2 regions of the Streptomyces sp. NPDC048248 genome follow, and region 1 is predicted to be linked to the other one. Evidence: riboswitches for the same ligand, from Rfam matches in the RefSeq annotation. Region 1 holds a riboswitch; the other holds the start of a gene.
The links. Region 1 has a riboswitch for glycine ahead of gcvP (aminomethyl-transferring glycine dehydrogenase). Riboswitches for the same ligand answer to the same signal wherever they lie in the genome.
Positions count from the first base shown of each region.

Region 2: it holds a riboswitch for glycine, as region 1 does, so the genes downstream of both, gcvT (glycine cleavage system aminomethyltransferase GcvT) here and gcvP (aminomethyl-transferring glycine dehydrogenase) in region 1, are expected to answer to the same signal.

Region 1 covers NZ_JBICZL010000010.1:5,570-16,164, reverse strand. Annotated here, with positions in the region: gene ACGFZW_RS22315 (glutamate-cysteine ligase family protein) at 1-460, opposite strand, end outside; gene ACGFZW_RS22310 (hypothetical protein) at 1,028-1,615, shown strand; gene ACGFZW_RS22305 (DUF5999 family protein) at 1,959-2,165, shown strand; gene gcvP (aminomethyl-transferring glycine dehydrogenase) at 2,239-5,124, opposite strand; glycine riboswitch at 5,313-5,410, opposite strand; gene ACGFZW_RS22295 (PRC-barrel domain-containing protein) at 5,525-5,908, shown strand; gene ACGFZW_RS22290 (DNA polymerase IV) at 5,818-7,266, opposite strand; gene ACGFZW_RS22285 (MerR family transcriptional regulator) at 7,334-7,939, opposite strand; gene ACGFZW_RS22280 (bifunctional nuclease family protein) at 8,126-8,599, opposite strand; gene ACGFZW_RS22275 (MerR family transcriptional regulator) at 8,656-9,402, opposite strand; gene ACGFZW_RS22270 (FHA domain-containing protein) at 9,420-10,268, opposite strand; gene ACGFZW_RS22265 (DUF881 domain-containing protein) at 10,386-10,595, opposite strand, start outside.
Region 2 covers NZ_JBICZL010000012.1:293,519-304,113, forward strand. Annotated here, with positions in the region: gene ACGFZW_RS26970 (ABC transporter permease) at 1-662, opposite strand, end outside; gene ACGFZW_RS26975 (enhanced serine sensitivity protein SseB C-terminal domain-containing protein) at 1,043-1,834, opposite strand; gene ACGFZW_RS26980 (enhanced serine sensitivity protein SseB) at 1,895-2,692, opposite strand; gene ACGFZW_RS26985 (AAA family ATPase) at 2,857-3,561, opposite strand; glycine riboswitch at 3,790-3,884, shown strand; gene gcvT (glycine cleavage system aminomethyltransferase GcvT) at 4,035-5,162, shown strand; gene gcvH (glycine cleavage system protein GcvH) at 5,272-5,649, shown strand; gene glyA (serine hydroxymethyltransferase) at 5,757-7,016, shown strand; gene ACGFZW_RS27005 (L-serine ammonia-lyase) at 7,514-8,896, shown strand; gene ACGFZW_RS27010 (hypothetical protein) at 8,934-9,377, opposite strand; gene ACGFZW_RS27015 (phosphatase PAP2 family protein) at 9,491-10,357, opposite strand; gene ACGFZW_RS27020 (phosphatase PAP2 family protein) at 10,435-10,595, opposite strand, start outside.

The DNA.
Region 1 (10,595 bases):
CGTTGAGCAGCACGTAGCGATCGCTCTCGGAGATGCTCGCAGCCGTGAGGTCATCGGAACTCAGCGTCGGCAGTATCCCGATCATCACAATCCTGGCGGCCACCTCACGGGCTTTTCTGTCCGCGTAGGACAGGCCCGTACGGAGTTCCTCGGCGAGCTGGTCAAGGACCCTGCCGTGCAACCGGTGCGGTGTGATGTTGACTTCGAGATTGCACTGCGCGAGTTCGGTCTGGAAATCGTGACTGGCGATGCGTTCCAGAACTTGGGAGTTCAGCATGCGCGGCAGACCGTCGGCACCGGCGAGACTGAGTTCGATCTCCAGCCCCATGAGATTCTTGGGCCGGTCGAACCTCTTCTCCGCCAGGAGTCTCTCCAATCCCTCCAGACACTCGTGAAGCTTTCTTCGATAACGCTCCCGGTCCGCCAGGTCGATCCCGTCCGCGGCGACCTTCTCGCCCATCGAAGGGTCCCTCCTCGAGTGAGCGGCCCGCGGACACGGGCCGCGTGGAGCCGTCCCCGGCACCACCGGGGTACACGCTACGGTCGATGATGCCCCAGCGATCTGATCGATAACGCGTACGGGGCGTGCCGGTAACGATAGGCTCGTAGGGACGGCATGGCTGGCACATTCCGTAGGCATATCTCGGTGGCGATCGCCGTCCGCATTTCTCTCGTGAGAAACACCGACGAGTTCTCGCCTACCGCGCCGGCGAGGTAATACGAGGTGGCGCCCCAAAGCCCCGCGCAAAGCGGCGGATACCACCCGGGACAGGAGTCCGGATTCCGCCTTGCCGGAAATCAACGGAGCGACTAGCGGAAACACTGACAGAACATGTGTCGTATAAACTCCGCTGACGAGGCAGAGAGTTGGCACCCAGTGTTTCGGTGTTCTCACCGGTTCTGGGGCACAGCGGCTGACCCCGCCGGGCCGCAGCCCCGGTCGGCCATGCTCTGACCCCGCCACGCTGACAGCGCCGTCCGCACTTGCCCAGCTCCACCGTGTCTCCGAAGTGAGAGGCGACCCACCATGCCGCTGCACGTTCCCGCCGCACCCGCGCCCGCCCTGCGCAGCGTTCTCGCCGCCCTCGGCTCACCCACCGCCGTCCGCGAGGCTCCCACCTCCGCCCTCCGTTCCCATCAGGGCCCGCTGAGCCCCGACCACCCGCTGCCCGTGCACGTCTGGGACCACATCAGCCGTGCCGGAGGTTCCTCGCGTACCCGCCTGGCCGGCTGGCGATACCTCGTCCGGGGCGGCGAGCGTGCCGTGGCGACCGCGGACGCGATGCTCACGGCGGACGGCTGGACGTTCTCCCACTTCGCCGGTGGCCCTTACGTCACCGCTACCGAGCAGGCCCTGCAGCACGCCGACGCGCTGTCCACGCCGTATCAGCCGCGACTGCTGTCCGTCCCCGAGCTGTACATGCTCACGCTGTGGCTGCACCACGACATCACCTCGGACGGCTCCGACGGCATCCCCGCCCCCGGTGACCTGCTGGTACCGCTGGCACCCGCACCGCCGGGTATCACTGCCCACCACCCGCAGCGAGTCGCCGACCTGCTGCCGCGACTCACCCTGCGGGTGACTCCGGGACCGCTGCTCGGCTCGCCCGCCTGACCCCGGGGCGCCGGCTCCGTCCGCGGACCGGCGCACCGGCGCACGCCGTCCCTCAAGAGCGCGCCCCGCGGCCCCGTCCGGCCGCGGGGCGCTTCGCTGTCTCACCCGCGCGGCCTAGCCCACCCCTACCACTGCCAACCCGCCTGAGTAACTGCGTAATTGGGAGCAACCGCCCGCACGGGTGACACGTCAGTATCGAGTGAGTACCGCTGCTGCGAAATCCCTGCGGAAACGCCTCCGGAGGGCAACACTGGGACCGACCGAGGAAACGGGGGGAGCGGCCATGAACACCTCATCGAGCCGCACGACGACGTTCACCACACCGCAGCGAAAGACGACTTCCATGTGTCAGCACCAACCACCCTGCCCGTCAGCAGACTCCACCGACCGGGAAGCCGCGCATCCTGTGGCACACCACCCGGAGCAGGGTTGGAGCCTGCTGTGCAACGGCGTCCTCCTCTTCGAGGACACCGGTGAGCTTCTTCCGGACGGGCAGGTCATCGCCCCGAACCGGCCGCTCGGTGGCACCCGGGTCGTCTCCGCCGCCTGACCCGGGCGCACCGGCAGAACAACAGGGCCCCCGGCAGGATCTGCCGAGGGCCCTTGATGTGCGGTGACGGACGTCAGCCGTCGTAGTCCTCCAGCGGAGGGCAGGAGCAGACGAGGTTACGGTCGCCGAAGGCGCCGTCGATCCGCCGCACCGGCGGCCAGTACTTCTCCGCGGCGACGACGCCTGCCGGGAAGACGGCCTCCTCGCGGGAGTAGGAGTGCTCCCAGTCGCCGGTCAGCGCGCTCGCGGTGTGCGGGGCGTTGCGCAGCGGGTTGTCGTCCTTGTCCCACTCCCCCGAGCCGACCTTCTCGATCTCCGCGCGGATGGCGATCATCGCGTCGCAGAACCGGTCCAGCTCATTGAGGTCCTCACTCTCGGTCGGCTCGATCATGAGCGTGCCGGCCACCGGGAAGGACATCGTCGGCGCGTGGAAGCCGTAGTCGATGAGCCGCTTGGCCACGTCGTCGATGCTCACCCCGGTCTCCTTGGTCAGCGGCCGGACGTCGATGATGCACTCGTGTGCGACCAGCCCGCCCGGGCCGGTGTAGAGCACCGGGTAGTGCGGCTCCAAGCGCTTGGCGATGTAGTTGGCACCGAGCACCGCGACCTGCGTGGCGCGCTTGAGCCCCTCGCCGCCCATCAGCCGGACGTACGCCCAGGAGATCGGCAGGATGCCCGCCGAGCCCCACGGCGCCGCGGAGATCGGGCCGACGCCCGTCTCCGGGCCCGCGGTGGGCTGCAGCGGGTGGTTGGGCAGGTACGGCGCCAGGTGGGCCCGGACACCGACAGGACCGACACCGGGACCGCCGCCGCCGTGCGGGATGCAGAAGGTCTTGTGCAGGTTGAGGTGCGAGACATCGCCGCCGAACTTGCCGGGCTCGGCGAGGCCGACCAGCGCGTTGAGGTTGGCGCCGTCGACGTAGACCTGGCCGCCCGCGTCGTGCACCGCGGCGCAGATCTGCGTGATGTGCTCCTCGAACACGCCGTGGGTGGAGGGGTAGGTGACCATCAGGACCGCGAGTTCGTCGCGGTGCTTGTCGATCTTGGCGTGCAGATCGTCGGTGTCGACCTCACCGTCCTCGCCGGTCTTGACGACGACGACCTTCATCCCCGCCATCACGGCGCTGGCGGCGTTGGTGCCGTGCGCGGAGGAGGGGATCAGGCAGATGGTGCGCTGCTCGTCGCCGTTGGCGCGGTGGTAGGCACGCACGGCCAGCAGGCCCGCCAGTTCGCCCTGGGAGCCGGCATTCGGCTGGATGGAGACCTTGTCGTAGCCGGTGACCGTGGCCAGCTGCTCCTCGAGCTCCTGGATCAGGGTGAGGTAGCCCTGCGCCTGACCGGCCGGCGCGAAGGGGTGCAGCTGCCCGAACGCCGGCCATGTGACCGGCTCCATCTCGGTGGTGGCGTTCAGCTTCATCGTGCAGGAGCCGAGCGGGATCATGCCGCGGTCCAGCGCGTAGTCCTTGTCGGCGAGGGTGCGCAGGTAGCGCAGCATCGCGGTCTCGGAACGGTGCTGGTGGAAGACCGGGTGGCCGAGGTAGTCGTCGGTGCGCAGCAGCTCCTGCGGCAGTCCCTCGCCCGCGGCGGCGTCCAGCTGCTCGATGTCGGCCTGGACGCCGAAGGCGCCGAAAACGCCGGCCAGCTGCCCGCGGCCGGTGGTCTCGTCGCAGGCGATGCCGACGAGGTCGGCGTCGACCTGGCGGAGGTTGATGCCGGCCTCGCGGGCGGCGGCCACGACCTCGGCGGCGCGGCCGGGCACCCGCGCGGTCAGCGTGTCGAAGTAGGCGCCGTGCACGATCTCCACACCGCCCGCCCGCAGGCCCTCGGCGAGGAGGGTGGCATAGCGATGGGTGCGCCGCGCGATGGCGGCCAGGCCGTCCGGGCCATGGTAGACCGCGTACATGCCGGCCATGACGGCGAGCAGCACCTGCGCGGTGCAGATGTTGCTGGTGGCCTTCTCCCGGCGGATGTGCTGCTCACGGGTCTGCAGGGCCAGGCGGTACGCCTTGTTGCCGTCGGCGTCGACCGAGACGCCCACCAGGCGGCCGGGGAGGCTGCGGGCGAACTTCTCGCGTACGGCCATGAAGCCGGCGTGCGGCCCGCCGAAGCCCATCGGGACGCCGAAGCGCTGCGTCGTGCCGACGGCGATGTCCGCGCCGAGCTCGCCGGGCGAGGTCAGCAGCGTCAGGGCGAGGAGGTCGGCGGCGACGGTGACGACGGCGCCCAGCTCCTGCGCCTGCGCGATGACCGCGCGCGGGTCGCGCACCGCACCGGAGGCACCCGGGTACTGCAGGAGCACGCCGAAGACACCACGCTCGGCGATCTCGGCCGGAATGCCGTCGCCGAGGTCCGCGACCACGACCTCGACGCCGGTCGGCTCGGCACGGGTCTGGAGCACGGCGATGGTCTGCGGCAGACAGTCGGCGTCGACCAGGAAGACGCCCTTCTTGACCTTGCCGACCCGCCGGGCGAGCGACATGGCCTCGGCTGCGGCGGTGCCCTCGTCCAGGAGCGAAGCGCCGGAGGTGGGCAGACCCGTCAGGTCGGCGACCATGGTCTGGAAGTTCAGCAGCGCCTCCAGCCGACCCTGCGAGATCTCCGGCTGGTACGGCGTGTAGGCCGTGTACCAGGACGGGTTCTCCATGACGTTGCGCAGGATCACCGGCGGTGTGAACGTGCCGTAGTAGCCCAGGCCGATCATGGAGGACAGGACCTGGTTGCGGTCCGCGAGACTGCGCAGCTCCTCCAGGACCTCGGCCTCGGAGCGGCCCTGGGGCAGCCCCAGGGCCTCGGCGCTCTTGATCACATCGGGGACTGCGGTGGCGGTGAGCTCGTCCAGCGATCCGAATCCGACGTGCGCGAGCATCTTCGCCTGCGCCTCGTGGTCAGGCCCGATGTGCCGGTGCTCGAAGGGGGTACCGCGCTCCAGCTCGGTCAAGGAGATGCGATTGGTGGTCATCTGCGGGGGCCTCCTGGTCATACGACCTACGAGGGGCACCACGGCACTGGTGCCCGGACGGCCTCCCCCTCTGTCATCTCAACCTGAGAGCTTCGCCGGCCCGCGCGCTGCGGTCCGACTTTCACCGTCGGTGAGGATGGGTTCCGGCGTTGTGCCTGTCCGTGGCCCGCCCTGCTTTCCAGAGTGACCTCGTCCATGCGGTACGTGTGCCTGAGAGATTCCGGGGAGGATTTGCTCCTTCGGCGCCCCCGTCGCGAACGACAAAGGACTCTCCCGCATGGGGTCTGCAGCCATTCGCCAGCCTACCAGCGCACCTCCCGGAGGAACTTTCGAGTGGCCGGGGCATGAAATGTGCCGTTTGGTAGTGGTGACAGGGCAGCTGCGACCATATGGAGGGGCCGTGCAAACCGACATCGATCCCCGGAGCCTGATCGGCCGCAAGGCGTTCGACCGGCACGGCACGAAAATCGGCACCGTCGACGAGGTCTATCTCGACGACGCGACCGGGGAACCGGAGTGGGCGGCCGTGCGCACCGGCCTGTTCAGCAGGGACGCCTTCGTCCCGCTCGAGCCGAGCGAGCTGGCCGACGAGGGCCTGCGCATCCCCTTCGACCGCAAGCTGATCAAGGACGCCCCCGACTTCGGTGTCGGCCGGCACCTCTCTCCCGAGCAGGAGCTTCAGCTCTACCACCACTACCGGCTGGATATCTCCTCCCCCGCCTCCGACGCGGTCTCCTCGGCGGGCGACAAGGACTTCGGCAGGATCGCCGGTTCGGAGGACTGAGCCCCGCTCGGCTTCTCCCGCACCAGCGGCAGTGGCTCCCCGGGCCGCAACGCAGGGTCCTCGACGGCAAAGGTCCGCACCCTTCCCGGTGCGGACCACGGCGTCTCGAAGCGGACGGTCACTCTCCCGACCCCGCTCCCCTGCACCCAACCGGCGCCGTACTCGTCGTGCACGATGTCGAGCCCCGGCAGCCAGCGACGCGGCAGCTCTCGCGGCTCCTGCTCGCCTGCCTCGTCCGCCGTGTGCTCCTGAGTCGCCTTCGCGGTCTCCGCGGCCTCCCGCTCGGTCGCGACCTGGGCGAAGAGGTCCTCCTGCGTGAAGTCGGCCAGCCCGCTCACCCCGACCCCCAGCAGCCGCACGCCGCCCGTGGTGTCCACGGTCTCCAGCAGCCGTGCGGCGGCCTCCCGCACGACCGAGGGGTCGTCGGTGGGGCCGCGGAGCGTCTCGGAGCGGGTCAGCGTCGAGAAGTCGTAGCTCCGGACCTTGATCACGACCGTACGTCCGGAGCGCCCGGCGGCCCGCAGCCGCTGCACACAGCGGTCCGCGAGGCGCACCACCTCCGACCGCACCCGGGTACGGTCGGTCAGGTCCACCTCGAAGGTGTCCTCGACCGAGATCGACTTCGCGTCCCGCTCCGCCACCACCGGCCGGTCATCCCGGCCCAGTGCCATCGCGTACAGCCCGGCGCCGTGGGACTTCCCCAACAGGCGCACCAGCTCCGCCTCACCGGCCTCCGCGGTCTCCGCGACCGTCGTGATCCCGGCCCGGCGCAGCGCCTCGGCAGTGGCGGGCCCGACCCCGGGCAGGGTGCGCACCGTCATCGGTCCCAGCAGCTCCCGCTCGGTGCCCGGCTCGATCACCACGAGCCCGTCCGGTTTCGCCGCCTCGGACGCGATCTTCGCCAGCATCTTGGCCCCCGCGAGCCCCACCGAACCCGTCAGTCCGGTGGCCTCCCGGATTTCGCGCCGCAGCCGCTCCCCCACCGCGCGGACGGCGGACGTCTCCGCCGCGACACCGCCGGCCTCCAGGTCGACGAACGCCTCGTCCAGGCTCAGCGGCTCCACCAGGGGCGACAGGGCGTGCAACAGCTGCATCACCGTCTCACTCACCTGGCGGTAGAGGGTGAAGCGGGGATTGAGATACGCGGCGTTGGGGCACAGGCGACGCGCCTGAGCTGTGGGCATCGCCGAACGGATGCCGAAGACCCGGGCTTCGTACGACGCCGTGGAGACCACCCCGCGCGGCCCGATCCCGCCGACCACCACGGGCTTCCCGCGCAGACTCGGCTTGGCCGCCTGTTCGGCGGCCGCGAAGAAGGCATCCATGTCCAGGTGCAGGATCGTCGGCGCAGGTCTCACACCATCGATGCTCCCGCACACCACTGACAATCGCCCCGCGCGCAGGGCCGGAAAGCGCGTCGGGCGCTCAGCCCGCCCGGTTGCGGCGCCGCGCCAGCTCGTCGTGCGGATTCTTCCCGACGAGCGTCTCGCCGGTGTCCACACGCTCACCGTGCAGCTGGGAGAGCGCGCCCTCCACGTCCCGCCAGACCACGCCGACCGCGATACCGAACACGCCCTGGCCGCCCTGGAGGAGATCCACGACCTGATCGGGCGAGGTGCACTCGTAGACCGTCGCGCCATCGCTCATGAGCGTCATCCGCGTCAGGTCCGCAAGCCCGCGCGAGCGCAGGTGCTGAACGGCGGTACGGATGTTCTGCAGCGAGACCCCGGTGTCGAGCAGCCGTTTGACGATTTTGAGAACGACGACGTCCCGGAAGCTGTAGAGCCGCTGGGTCCCGGATCCGTACGCGGGCCGCACGCTCGGCTCCACCAGGCCCGTACGGGCCCAGTAGTCCAGCTGCCGGTAGGTGATCCCCGCCGCCGCACACGCGGTCGGTCCGCGGTAGCCGATGGTCTGCGTCTCGCCGTCCGCCGACACTGCGGCCACCTGCGCGGGTGCACGATTCGCTGCTGCACCCGAGTGGAGCGGCAACGCCCCTTCCGCCGCCATACCGTCGCCGGTGATTGCCACGCCGCCCTCCGTCCTCCACGTCCCGGACGGGACCTGCCATATCGACGGTATGCAGTCACCCCGGGTGCGTCAACGATCGCCGCGCTCGCCACGCCGAGTGATAATCACCCTACGAGTGGTTTCTCGTGACCTGAGACGGGGAAGGGCTAACAGTTTGGCCGGAATTAGGCCTCCGACCCGTCGGCATCACTGGCTGTTGGTACCGAAGTCCTCGGGCGAGATCTGGTCGAGGAACTCACGGAACTTCTCCACCTCGTCCTCCTGCTCGTCCGGGATCGCGATCCCCGCGTCGTCCAGCACACCGTCGGTACCGAAGATCGGCGTTCCGGTGCGCAGGGCGAGCGCTATCGCGTCGGACGGACGCGCGCTCACTTCCACGCCGCTGGCGAAGACCAGTTCGGCGTAGAACACCCCTTCGCGCAGGTCCGTGATGCGGACCTGCGTCAGCTCCTGGCCCACCGCTTCGAGCACGTCCTTGAAAAGGTCATGCGTCAGCGGCCTGGCAGGGACCATGCCCTGCTGGGCGAAAGCGATGGCGGTGGCCTCCCCTGGCCCGATCCAAATGGGCAAGTATCGGTCGCCTCCCACCTCCCGCAGGAGCACGATCGGTTGGCTGGAAGGCATTTCCACCCGGACACCCACGACGTCGAGCTCGTTCACACAGCAACCCTAGGACGTGCCCGGCCGGTTTGGGTAGTCGGGCACTCGTTTGCCGACTACAGGCGCACCCGCAGAGCGGTCTGGACCAATGCCGCGTGCAGCCGCACCGACAGCGTCGCCAGCTCTCTGGCGGTGGCCTCGGCATGGGCTCTGGTCTGCGGGTTGCGATGCCGCCGAAGGGGTGCAACCACCTGTTCGACCAGGCCGGCCTCGCGCTCGGCGGCGGCTTTCACGGCACGCAGATGACGCGGCTCCAGACCGAAGCGTCCGAGATCCGCGACAAGTTTGGCGACGGTGACGGCCTCGATGTCGTAGCTGCCGTCGTCATTGGCCGTGATGAGGCCGTACGACTCCCAGTCGGCGAGAGCCGCCTCCTCCACCTCGGCGGCGGCAAGCAGCTCCTCCCGGCCGATCCGGGCAGCGGTGGGCCGCTCCTCGTCCGGGTCATGCACGCCGTCCACCAGATCCCGGGAGGGTGCCGCCTGGGCGGGCAGCTGCACCCGCTCACCGCGCTCCAAGGCGTCCAGATACTCCCGGATGACCTTCAGCGGCAGATAGTGGTCCCGCTGCATCCGCAGGACGCCTGCCAGGCGCTGGACGTCCTCCGGGGTGAATTTGCGGTACCCGGAAGGGGTGCGCTTCGGCTCGACCAGCCCCTCGGCCTCCAGAAACCGGATCTTGGAGATGGTGACCTCGGGGAATTCCTCGCGCAGCAGAGTGAGCACCGTGCCGATGCTCACCGGCTTGCCGGCCGAGGAGGCGGTGCCGGCAGAACCGGCACCGCCTGTCGGTGTATGGCGCATATGCCTTCCCTGGTCGGTCAGATACCGACGCCTCGCTGGCTCGCGTAGAAGACCAGGCGGTACTTGCCGATCTGGACCTCGTCGCCGTTGGCGAGCGCGACGGAGTCGATCCGCTCACGGTTGACGTAGGTGCCGTTCAGGCTGCCGACGTCGGCGACCGTGAAACCACCGTCCTGGCCACGACGGAACTCCACGTGGCGGCGCGAGACCGTCACATCGTCGAGGAAGATGTCGCTCTGCGGGTGACGACCCGCCGTCGTCAGGTCGCTGTCCAGCAGGAAGCGACTGCCGGAGTTCGGACCCCGGCGGACCACCAGCAGCGCGGAGCCCAGCGGAAGAGCGTCGACCGCCGCCTGGGCCTCCGGGGAGAGCGACGGCGTCGGGGTCTGCCCGGTCGCCTCCGCGTCGTAGGCCTCAAGTCCCGAGATGGAGATGGTCGAGGTCGTCTCCGACGGGCGCTCGGCCTGAGCCCCCGCGCGCAGCGGCGCACCGCAGTTGGAGCAGAACCGGCTCGCCTCGGCGTTCCGGTGCCCACACCTCGTACATACCGGCAAGGCCAACCCTCCACCCGTGCTTGAGGCTGATGGTTCCTGGGAACCTATGCGGCCGGCACCGGAGGGGTCAACAGAACCCGCCCCGTACCCCCCGGACGGACCGCCGACCTCGTCACGGAAGAGCGGACGGTCCTCGCCCACAGCACTCTCGTCGGGCTGGCGCGGAGCGCGGTGCCGCGCCGAGCCGCTGCCGCCCTCCTGTCGTGCGCTCTTGCCGAACAGCTTTCCAAACAACTTCACGGGCGATTCCCCTTGTACGAAACAGACCCGCCCGTGGGGCAGGACGAACCCTCGATGCACACTCCGGCCCATCCGGACATCCTGTGAACGTCCGTGGCCTTCAGACAGTTTCCACCACACACCACGCGCACGGTGCGTCGACCCCCCGCTACGTCATGCCCTCCCGGGCCATCGACATACGTCTACACCTCACTGCGATGACGACCGAGCGTAGTCAGGCCGCTTCGCCTCTCGCAAGGCGTTCACAATGATCTTCCCCTGACGGGTCACAGCCACCGTGGCCTGCTCTTTTTCCAGCGTCTGGACCACCCCACCAGGGATGTTCAGCGCAGGCTCCAGGTCCTCGGGCTTGCCGATGACCTTGAAGCGATACGGCTGGGTGACCCGCTTGCCGTCGAT
Region 2 (10,595 bases), on a different contig from region 1:
CGCAGCGACAGGGTCTGCGCCCGCACGATCCGGCCCATGTACGGCCAGTTGAAGAAGCCGATCACGAAGATCAGCACCGAGATGTGCAGCGGCAGACCCTCCAGGCCGAAAGCGCCGCCCTGCAGCGAGGCGGAGATCGCGATGGCGAAGAGCAGCAGCGGGAAGGCCAGGAAGACGTCCATCATCCGGCTGATCACCGCGTCGACGCGCCCGCGGTAGAAGCCGGCGACGACGCCGAGGACGCTGCCGATGGCGACCGAGAGCAGCGTCGCGCCGAAGGCCACGATCAGCGACACCCACGAGCCCTCCAGGATCCGGGCGAGCAGGTCGCGGCCGAACTTGGGGTCGACGCCGAAGGGGTGGTCGGCGCTCATGCCGCCGAAGTCGCCCTTGGGCAGCGTGGTGTTGGGGTCGATCAGCGACTGGTTCGGGCTGTTGGGGTCCAGCCCCAGCAGGGCCTGGAGGGGGCGGGAGAGCGCGGCGACCACGACGAGCAGGATGACAACGATGGCACCGGCCACCGCGACCTTGTCGCGCCGGAATCTCAGCCATGCGATCTGCCCGAGCGAGCGCCCTTCGATGCGCTTGCTCTCCACGCCTTTCAGCACCGCTTCCGGCTGCGCCTCAGCAGCCGCCCCGGTGGTCTCGATCGGTGCGGTCACGGTGCTTTTGACCCCTCTCGGCCGACGGTGGCCGGCCCAATGCCCGCCGCTGTAGCGGCCTGATTCACATCACTGGTGCACGTGGTGCGGGCATCGCGAGAGTTCGCAGTGTGAAGTTTCGGAGATTCACGCGACGCCGATCTGAATGACGCTCGTACAAAGGGCCGAGGCCCTCTGCTGCGGGAGTCTTCATCCGATTCGCGATCACTCACCAGTCCTGGCGGTGAAAGGATGCGCAACTGTGATGTGCTTCACGGCCTTCCGTTATACGGACGGCCGTACCGCCTGAGCGGAATGATCAGCCCTCGCGGGTCGCCTCAACCGGGGGGCGTACAGGGGCAATTCGACCCCGAGAGCGGCGCGCCACGGCGCCGTCGGCGTCAGTAGGGACGCGGGAATCCGTAGCCGTAGGAGGGCGCGGGGGCGGGGGGCTGGGCGTAGCCGTCGCGGTCGAAGAAGGCGCGGGCGGAGGCCCGCATCCACATGCAGACCGGGTCGTACTCGTCGTTCATGGCGACCGTCGAGACCGGCAGGCCGTCCGGAACCGCGCCGATCGACTGCTGGATCATCAGCCGCGCCGACTCCACCGCCTGTTGGCCGGTGTCGTACAGATCGAGACCGATCGCCAGATACGGGGCGCCGAGGGCGGGCTGCACCCAGGCCCGGCGCAACGACCGCACGGCGGGCGTCCGGTGGGCGTTCTGCGCCAGGAGGGCGTAGAACTGCGGGATGTCGATCACCGGCTCGGAGATCCGCAGCGGCCCGGCCGGCAGCCGGTCGAGACCGCCGGCGATACGGCGCAGATCCAGCCACGGAATGCCGACGCCGCCACCGGGAGAGTGCGGATTCAGCCACAGGCCCCAGCGGTCGGGGAAGAGCGAGGCGGCGATTTCGAGGCCGGTGACGAGCTCGTGGTCGCGGTTCCAGCCGGACGCGGCCAGCTCGGGCGCCGAGGTCACACACGGCGCGTAGCCGAGGCCTTCGACCTCCATGTTTCCGTACTGCGCGTCGGGCATTCCGGCCCGGCCCTGCCACAGCAGCATCCAGACCTGGCTCGCGGCGAGCGCGTGCAGCAGCGCCTCATAGGCGTCGTAGCGACCGGGCGAGACCTGTTGCAGCATCTGCTCGACCTGTCCGGCCGCGGCCGCTCCCTGATGCGCACCCGCGCTCACGTGGTCCGTCCCTTCTGTCAGCAGGGCACGTGGGGTGCACCCGCCCGTCATCCAACCAGCTTACGAGTGCTCCCGAGAGTAGAAGGGCCGCACCCGCTGGAGCATCCAGTCGGCGACCGGGTCCCCCAAGGCGATGTCCAGCATGACGAGCTGCACGGGCCAGCGCACGGGCACCGCGCCGAGCGCACGTCCCAGGGCGGACAGAGCCGCCTCGCGGGCGGTGCCGTCCTGGAGCGCGGCGGGGGCCGCCTCGACCTGAACACCGACGAACAGCGCGGGCGTGTCGCCCTCGACACTTGCCAGGGCACGCCGGGCAGTCAGGACAAATCCGGCTCCGGAGAACTCCAGCCCCGCGGCGGCCAGGAAGTCCACCGGCTCGTCCTGCCAGTCGGGCTCGAAGAGCCGGACCCGGCCGCCGCTCGCCGGACCGTCCGTCTCCGTCCGCCCCACCCGGCACAATTCGGCCACCGCGGGCGGGGGCAGCGGGACGCCGACCGTGCCGTCGGGGTTGACCGCGATACCGATCAGCGGCGGCAGTCCACGGGCGAACTCCCGGGCGGGCGCGACGGTGAAGGACATATGGGAGCCGACGACCCGCAAGAACTCCTGCTCGGAACTGAAGACCGGGACATACGCCGCGCCGCCGATCTCGGTGGTCGGCAGATCCAGCCCACCGGCTCCAGGGCCCGCGCTGTCCGGGCCGCCGCCGTTGGGCAGTGGCACCCACACCCGGCTGCGCCCCAGCACCTCCACGATCCGGCCACCGGCACCCGGGTGCCCGACCGAGGCGGCAAGCACCTCTTCCAGCTCATTCGCAGGCCAGGTCAGCTGCGGTATGCCCTGCTCCGGAAAGTTCATGTACACCCACCCGTTCCAAACCGCCCTATCTGGCCAAAGACCCTAGCGGCAGACACTGCGGCAGCCGAAGGGGGTGGTGGGCAGTCGATCTTCGCCGGCGTGCGGGGGCGGCCCGGCCGCCGAAGAGCAGCTCGGCCGAGGGGCCACCCCGGCCGGAGGCCGCCTCAGCCGAAGCCGACGGTCTCCAGCGCGCTCGCCGCCGGCCGGTCAAGCAGCACCGCCGAGGCGAACCCCCTCGGCAGCCGGCCGGCCTCGGCACCCTCGACCAGCCTGCCCACCGCCCTGCGGTGCCGCGCGAAGGCGTACCCGGACACTCCGCGTCCCCGCGACTCCTGCCCGGACAGCGCCACCTCCGGCGGGACGTCGAGCAGCACCAGATGCAGTCCGCGGCCGCCTCGCCGGGCCGACCGCGCTATCCAGCGACGCACCCACGCCAGCGTCCCGCAGTCGTGCACCACGACGCTGTCGCCGGAGCGCAGCGCGCGGCGCAGCCCCAGGTAGTGCGCGGCACGGACCAGCGGGCGATACACCCCGTACGGCAGCCGGCGCAGCCTGCCGCGCTCCCAGCGCACCCGGACGTCCTGCGAGTCGATGCGGTGCACCGTGGCACCCCGGCCGTCCAGCACCGGCACGATGCGGTGCATGAGCGTGCTCTTGCCGCTGCCCGGCAGCCCGGAGACCACCACGAGGTCACCGGCCGGGAAGCGCATCTCGGCCGTCCTGCCGGTGTGACGTGTTCCCCTCAGGTCGATCACCTCGGCACCGCGCCCCGGCCTGACCACGGCCAGGGGCGAGCGTGCGGGCCGGGGCACCGCGGCGCCCGCGATCCCCGACGTTGTCGCGAGTGCGGCATCTTTGTGCACCGTCATCGCCCCTCCCGGTCACTAGCGGGCCCGGCCGGTGTCCGTCCCTTTCCCGAAGAGTGTCAAGAAAAGGTAATACCCATCAAGGCGATTGCCCGATCCCCCGGACCACGGCGGCCGCCCGGGCCGGTGCGACAACCAGGACTCCTGCATCCGGCGATCCCGTGCAATGATGTCGGCGCCACTGTGCACCGCTCAGCTCACCCGTGCACAGCCAACTCCATACCGGCCGCTTGAATCCGCGCGGGAGAGTCCTCGCCGCCACGGCGGGGCGCCGAAGGAGCAAGTCCTCCCTTGAATCTCTCAGGCCCCGATACCGCGCGGGCGAGGCAGATCTGAAAAGCGAGCCACCGCCTGGCTGACGGGTGGCTCCACCCAAGGTGCAAACCGGGTCCGTTCGCGGGATCCCGGTGAACCTCTCAGGTTCCGATGACAGATGGGGAGAACGTCTTGTCACCCATGCCTGGGAGCCCAGAACCATGACTGATGCCCCTCGCCGTACCGCGCTGGATGCCACGCATCGTGCGCTCGGCGCGACCATGACCGACTTCGCCGGCTGGGACATGCCGCTGCGCTACGGCAGCGAACGCGACGAGCACGTCGCCGTCCGCACCAGGGCCGGCCTCTTCGATCTCTCCCACATGGGCGAGATCACCGTCACCGGCCCGCAGGCCGCCGATCTCCTCGACTACGCACTGGTGGGCAACATCGGCGGCGTCAAGACCGGCCGCGCCCGCTACACCATGATCTGCGAGGCGGCCGGCGGCATCCTCGACGACCTGATCGTCTACCGGCTCGAGGACCAGGAGTACATGGTCGTCGCCAACGCCTCCAACGCCCAGGTCGTGCTCGACGCGCTGACCGAGCGCGCGTCCGGCTTCGACGCCGTGGTCCGCGACGACCGCGACGCCTACGCCCTGCTCGCCGTCCAGGGCCCGGAGTCCCCCGGCATCCTCAAGGCGCTGACCGACGCCGACCTGGACGGCCTCAAGTACTACGCGGGCCTGCCCGGCACGGTCGCCGGCGTGAGCGCGCTGATCGCCCGCACCGGCTACACCGGCGAGGACGGCTTCGAGCTGTTCGTGCGGCCCGCGGACGCGGTCGCCCTCTGGGAGGCGCTGACCTCGGCCGGCAAGGACGTCGGGCTCGTCCCGTGCGGCCTGTCCTGCCGCGACACGCTGCGCCTGGAGGCCGGCATGCCGCTGTACGGACACGAGCTGACCACCGCGACCACGCCCTTCGACGCGGGTCTCGGCCGGGTGGTGAAGTTCGAGAAGACCACCAACGGCGGTGACTTCGTGGGCCGCGCCGCCCTGGAGGAGGCCGCCCGCCGCGCCGAGTCCGCGCCGCCGCGCAAGCTCGTCGGGCTGATCGCGGAGGGCCGCCGGGTCCCGCGCGCCGGCTATGCGGTCGTCGCCGCCGACGGCACCGTCATCGGCGAGGTCACCTCCGGTGCGCCCTCGCCCACGCTGGGCAAGCCGCTCGCGATCGCCTACGTCGACGCGGCGTACGCCACACCGGGCGCCGAGGGTGTCGCCGTGGACATCCGTGGAAGCCATGAGCCGTACGAGGTCGTCGCGCTTCCCTTCTACAAGCGGGAGAAGTGACGCCGGTACCGCGCTGCCCCCGGGCAGTCGTGAAACCGGCGCGCCCCACGCGTCTCACTGTGCAAGACCCCATTCACGATCACACCCTCGCGTACAGGAGAATCGAGCCATGAGCAACCCCCAGCAGCTGCGCTACAGCAAGGAGCACGAGTGGCTGTCGGCCGCCGACAACGGCGTCTCGACGGTCGGCATCACCGAGCACGCCGCGAACGCGCTCGGCGATGTCGTCTTCGTGCAGCTTCCCGAGGTCGGGGACACGGTCACGGCGGGCGAGACCTGCGGTGAGCTGGAGTCGACCAAGTCGGTCAGCGACCTCTACGCCCCGGTCACCGGTGAGATCACCGAGATCAACGAGGACGTCGTGAGCGACCCGTCGCTGGTGAACTCCGCCCCGTTCGAGGGTGGTTGGCTGTTCAAGGTGAAGGTGAGCGGCGAGCCGGACGACCTGCTCTCGGCAGACGAGTACACCGCCTTCGCCGCCGGCTGAGCCCTCCCGGCCCGCCGCCCCGGCACCCCGCCACCGACCGAGCGGAAGCTCCCCCGGGATCCGTCCGGGAGGACCCCGACCGCGCCTGACCCCTCCAGGAAAGACTCATGTCGCTTCTCAACAGCTCCCTCCATGAGCTCGACCCCGACGTCGCCGCCGCCGTCGACGCCGAACTCGACCGCCAGCAGTCCACCCTCGAAATGATCGCGTCGGAGAACTTCGCTCCCCTCGCCGTCATGGAGGCCCAGGGCTCGGTCCTGACCAACAAGTACGCCGAGGGCTACCCCGGGCGTCGCTACTACGGCGGCTGCGAGCACGTCGACGTCGTCGAGCAGATCGCCATCGACCGGATCAAGGCCCTCTTCGGCGCCGAGGCCGCGAACGTCCAGCCGCACTCCGGCGCGCAGGCCAACGCCGCCGCCATGTTCGCCCTGATCAAGCCGGGCGACACCATCCTGGGTCTGAACCTCGCCCACGGCGGGCACCTCACCCACGGCATGAAGATCAACTTCTCCGGCAAGCTCTACAACGTGGTGCCCTACCACGTCGACGAGAAGAGCAACCTCGTCGACATGGAAGAGGTCGAGCGCCTCGCCAAGGAGCACCGCCCCAAGCTGATCGTCGCCGGCTGGTCCGCCTACCCGCGGCAGCTGGACTTCGCCGAGTTCCGCCGGATCGCCGACGAGGTCGGCGCCTACCTCATGGTCGACATGGCGCACTTCGCCGGCCTGGTCGCCGCGGGTCTGCACCCGAGCCCGGTGCCGCACGCCCACGTCGTCACCACCACCACGCACAAGACCCTCGGCGGTCCGCGCGGCGGCGTGATCCTGTCCACCCAGGAGCTCGCCAAGAAGATCAACTCCGCGGTCTTCCCCGGTCAGCAGGGCGGCCCGCTGGAGCACGTCATCGCCGCCAAGGCGGTCTCCTTCAAGGTTGCGGCGTCCGAGGAGTTCAAGGAGCGCCAGCAGCGCACCCTGGACGGCGCCCGCATCCTGGCCGAGCGCCTCACCCGGCCCGATGTCACCGAGGTCGGCGTCTCCGTCCTGTCCGGCGGTACCGACGTCCACCTCGTCCTGGTCGACCTGCGCAACAGCGACCTCGACGGCCAGCAGGCCGAGGACCGCCTCCACGAGGTCGGCATCACCGTCAACCGCAACGCCATCCCGAACGACCCGCGGCCCCCGATGGTCACCTCGGGCCTGCGGATCGGCACCCCGGCGCTCGCCACCCGCGGCTTCCAGGCCGAGGACTTCCGCGAGGTCGCCGACATCATCGCCGAGGCCCTCAAGCCCAGCTACGACACCGAGACCCTCAAGAGCCGCGTCACGGCCCTCGCGGACAAGTACCCGCTCTACCAGTCGCTGTGACGACCCGGCCCGCGCCAGTCGCCGCCACAGTGTCCGGCGTCGGCTGACGCGGGCCCACGGCCGGCACCTCGGCCGTGACGCGATGCCGTGCACGGCGCCCGTCGGGCGCGAAACGAGCGCGGGCCCGGCCCGCCGGGAGACCGGCGGGCCGGGGCGGGCGGATCACCGGCCCGGTCGGCGTCCCGGAGCCGCCCTCCGCAAAGGAACCGTCGGGCCGGCTCCGGCCCCGCCGACCGGCACGCCCCGAACAAATTCACTTCACCGGATGCCGGACGCGAATCCGGTACCCGTCATCTGTGAGACGAGGCACAGCGCAGCGGGCCGCGGGCCCGCGCAGAGCGCCGACAACCGCTGTTTCCCGGGGCGCCGGCCATCCGCCGTTTTCCGTCAGGCGGCAGGACCGCGCGTCCGCGTTACGCTCGACAGTCGGCGCAGAAACGTACCTCCTGCCCCATTGCTCCACCGTCCACCACGAGCAGACAAGGGAGTCCGCCACCGTGGCCATCTCCGTCTTCGACCTCTTCTCCATCGGCATCGGCCCCTCCAGCTCCCACACCGTGGGCCCCATGCGCGCCGCCCGGATGTTCGTCGGTCGCCTCAAGAAGGACGGTCTCCTCGCGCAGACGGCCTCGGTACGCGCCGAACTGTTCGGCTCGCTCGGCGCCACCGGCCACGGCCACGGCACGCCCAAGGCCGTGCTCCTCGGCCTGGAGGGCCACTCCCCCCGCTCCGTCGACGTGGAGAGCGCGGACGACGAGGTGGAGCGGATCCGCACGACCAAGCGGCTGCGGCTGCTCGGCGCCGAGATCGGGACGGACCACGAGATCGACTTCGACGAGTCGACCGAGCTGATACTGCACCGCCGCCGCTCCCTGCCGTACCACGCCAACGGCATGACGCTCTTCGCCTACGACCAGGCCGGCGCCCCGCTCCTGGAGAAGACCTACTACTCGGTCGGCGGCGGCTTCGTCGTCGACGAGGACGCCGTCGGCGAGGACCGGATCAAGCTCGACGACACCGTCCTGAAGTACCCCTTCCGCACCGGCGACGAGCTGATGCGGCTCGCCCAGGACACCGGCCTCTCCATCGCCGCCCTGATGCTGGAGAACGAGAAGGCCTGGCGCACCGAGGAAGAGATCAACGAGGGTCTGCTGGAGATCTGGGGCGTGATGCAGGGCTGCGTCAGCCGCGGCATGTCCCGCGAGGGCATCCTGCCCGGTGGCCTCAAGGTGCGGCGCCGGGCCGCGAACTCCGCGCGCCAGCTCCGTTCCGAAGGCGATCCGCTCGCGCACGCCATGGAGTGGGTCACCCTCTACGCGATGTCGGTCAACGAGGAGAACGCGGCCGGCGGCCGGGTCGTGACCGCCCCCACCAACGGCGCGGCCGGCATCATCCCCGCCGTCCTGCACTACTACATCAACTTCGTCCCCGGCGCCGACGAGGAGGGCGTGGTCCGCTTCCTCCTCGCCGCCGGCGCCATCGGCATGCTCTTCAAGGAGAACGCCTCCATCTCCGGCGCCGAGGTCGGCTGCCAGGGCGAGGTCGGCTCCGCCTGCTCCATGGCCGCCGGCGGGCTCGCCGAGGTGCTCGGCGGCTCCCCCGAGCAGGTGGAGAACGCCGCCGAGATCGGCATGGAGCACAATCTCGGCCTGACCTGCGACCCCGTCGGCGGCCTGGTGCAGATTCCGTGCATCGAGCGCAACGGCATGGCGGCGGTCAAGGCCATCACCGCGGCGCGCATGGCGCTGCGCGGGGACGGCCGCCACCACGTGTCCCTCGACAAGGTCATCAAGACCATGAAGGACACCGGCGCCGACATGAGCGTCAAGTACAAGGAGACCGCCCGCGGCGGGCTTGCGGTCAACATCATCGAGTGCTGAACGCCACCGGCGGTCGTGAGGGGCCGCCGAGGGTCGGCTATTTTCCGATCTCCCAGGCGAACGGCGGGAGTTCGCGGGCCCGGGAGTAGATCTCCAGGGCATGGTGGGCCGGGACGAAGGGGTGGACGCGGGCGCCTTCGAGGCCGGCGAGCAGGCGCGCACAGTGGTGGACGCAGCCGGCCACTTCCCCGCCGTGACGCTCGATGAGGGTCGCGGCGTCGTGCGGTCCTTCGCACGGCGTCGGATCCTTGGCCGCGGCGGCCGCGCAACGGCCCTGCGGCGGCCCGTGGCGTGAGGGGTGCGCTGGAGGGTTCACCGGCAGGGGTGCCGGATGCGCTATCGGTGGGTCCGTCGGGCCGTTGGGCTGTTCCATCGTGCCGTCCCCCTTGGTGGCGCTGCCTGCGGTGGTGTCGCCGTACAGGTGTGTGCGGGGACGGATCGCCTCCGCGGACCGCGGGCCCGCGGCGGCCTCCCCCCTCACCCACGTGAGTGCTGCTCGGCACGGGAGGGGTCCATGCCGCCTTGGTCAAGTCGTGGACCGATCGTCACCGATTCATGGACTGCGGCCGGCGGCGTGCCACGGCGGACGTGCCGTCAGCCGAGTGGCGTGGCCGGAGGTGCGGGTGGTGGGGGCGGGCCCGGGTGGCGGAAGGCGAAGGGCTCAGCGATCAGCGCCAACGACAGGAAGACGGCTGCCAGGAGCCAGCCGCCGAGGACATCCGCCGGCCAGTGGACGCCCAGGTAGACCCGGGTGGCGCCGACGCCGATCGCCCACAGCACCAGCACCGTGCACCATGTGCGTGCCACGCCGGGGCGGGCACGGTGCAGTACGCCCCAGGCCAGGAGGCCGGCCACCAGCGCGGCGTTGGTGGCGTGGCCGGAGGGGAAGGCGTAGTCGGGGGCGTGTCCGACCCATTCGTCGGACGGTGGCCGCGGGCGCGCGAGCAGTTCCATCAGGCCGTAGCGGACCGCCTGCGCCACCGCGAGGACGACGACGGCGCAGGCCACCGTACGGAGCCGGCCGAGCGCGCCCCGGCCGGCCAGCAGACCGGCCACCACCGCGAGCAGGTAGAGGACGGGGCCGCTGCCGGTCGTGGTGAGCACACGGGCGAGGGACCGCACCGGCTCCCCGTTGTGCGCCGTCGACCAGTCGTGGGCCGCCTGTTCGGAAGCGAGCGGGGAGCCGTCGCCCACGGTCACGACGATGGCAAGGGCGGCGAAGAGGACCGCGCACACCGCCGCGAGCGCCAGGAGCGGACCGGGCCTGCGGGCGTCCGGGGGGCGGTGCGGGAGATGGATCGGGGGGTGCTGCGGGAGGTGGCGGGGGAAGGCGAGATGGAAGGGATGGTGCGTGGTCTCCTGCGCGGGGCGGGTGCCCTTCGGCGTTCTCTGCACGGCGTCCTCCGGTGCCTTCTCCGACTCGGGGTCCTTCCCGGGTGCCGGTCCCCTCTGCGGCCTCATGTCCTCGGTCCGTTCCGTTCCCCGCTTCCGTCCGGCCCCCTGCTCCGGTTCCGGTCCGGGTCTCGGCGCGGACGGCGTCACCGGGCAGCCACCAGGGGGCGCAGCCTGGTGGTGCGGAGACGGGCGACGGCGGGCGTCGCGTGCCGGGCGAGCGGCATGAGCGGCCGGGCGACGACCACACCGATGGCCAGGCCGGCGAGGACATCGTGCGGGTAGTGGGCTCCTACCCAGATACGCG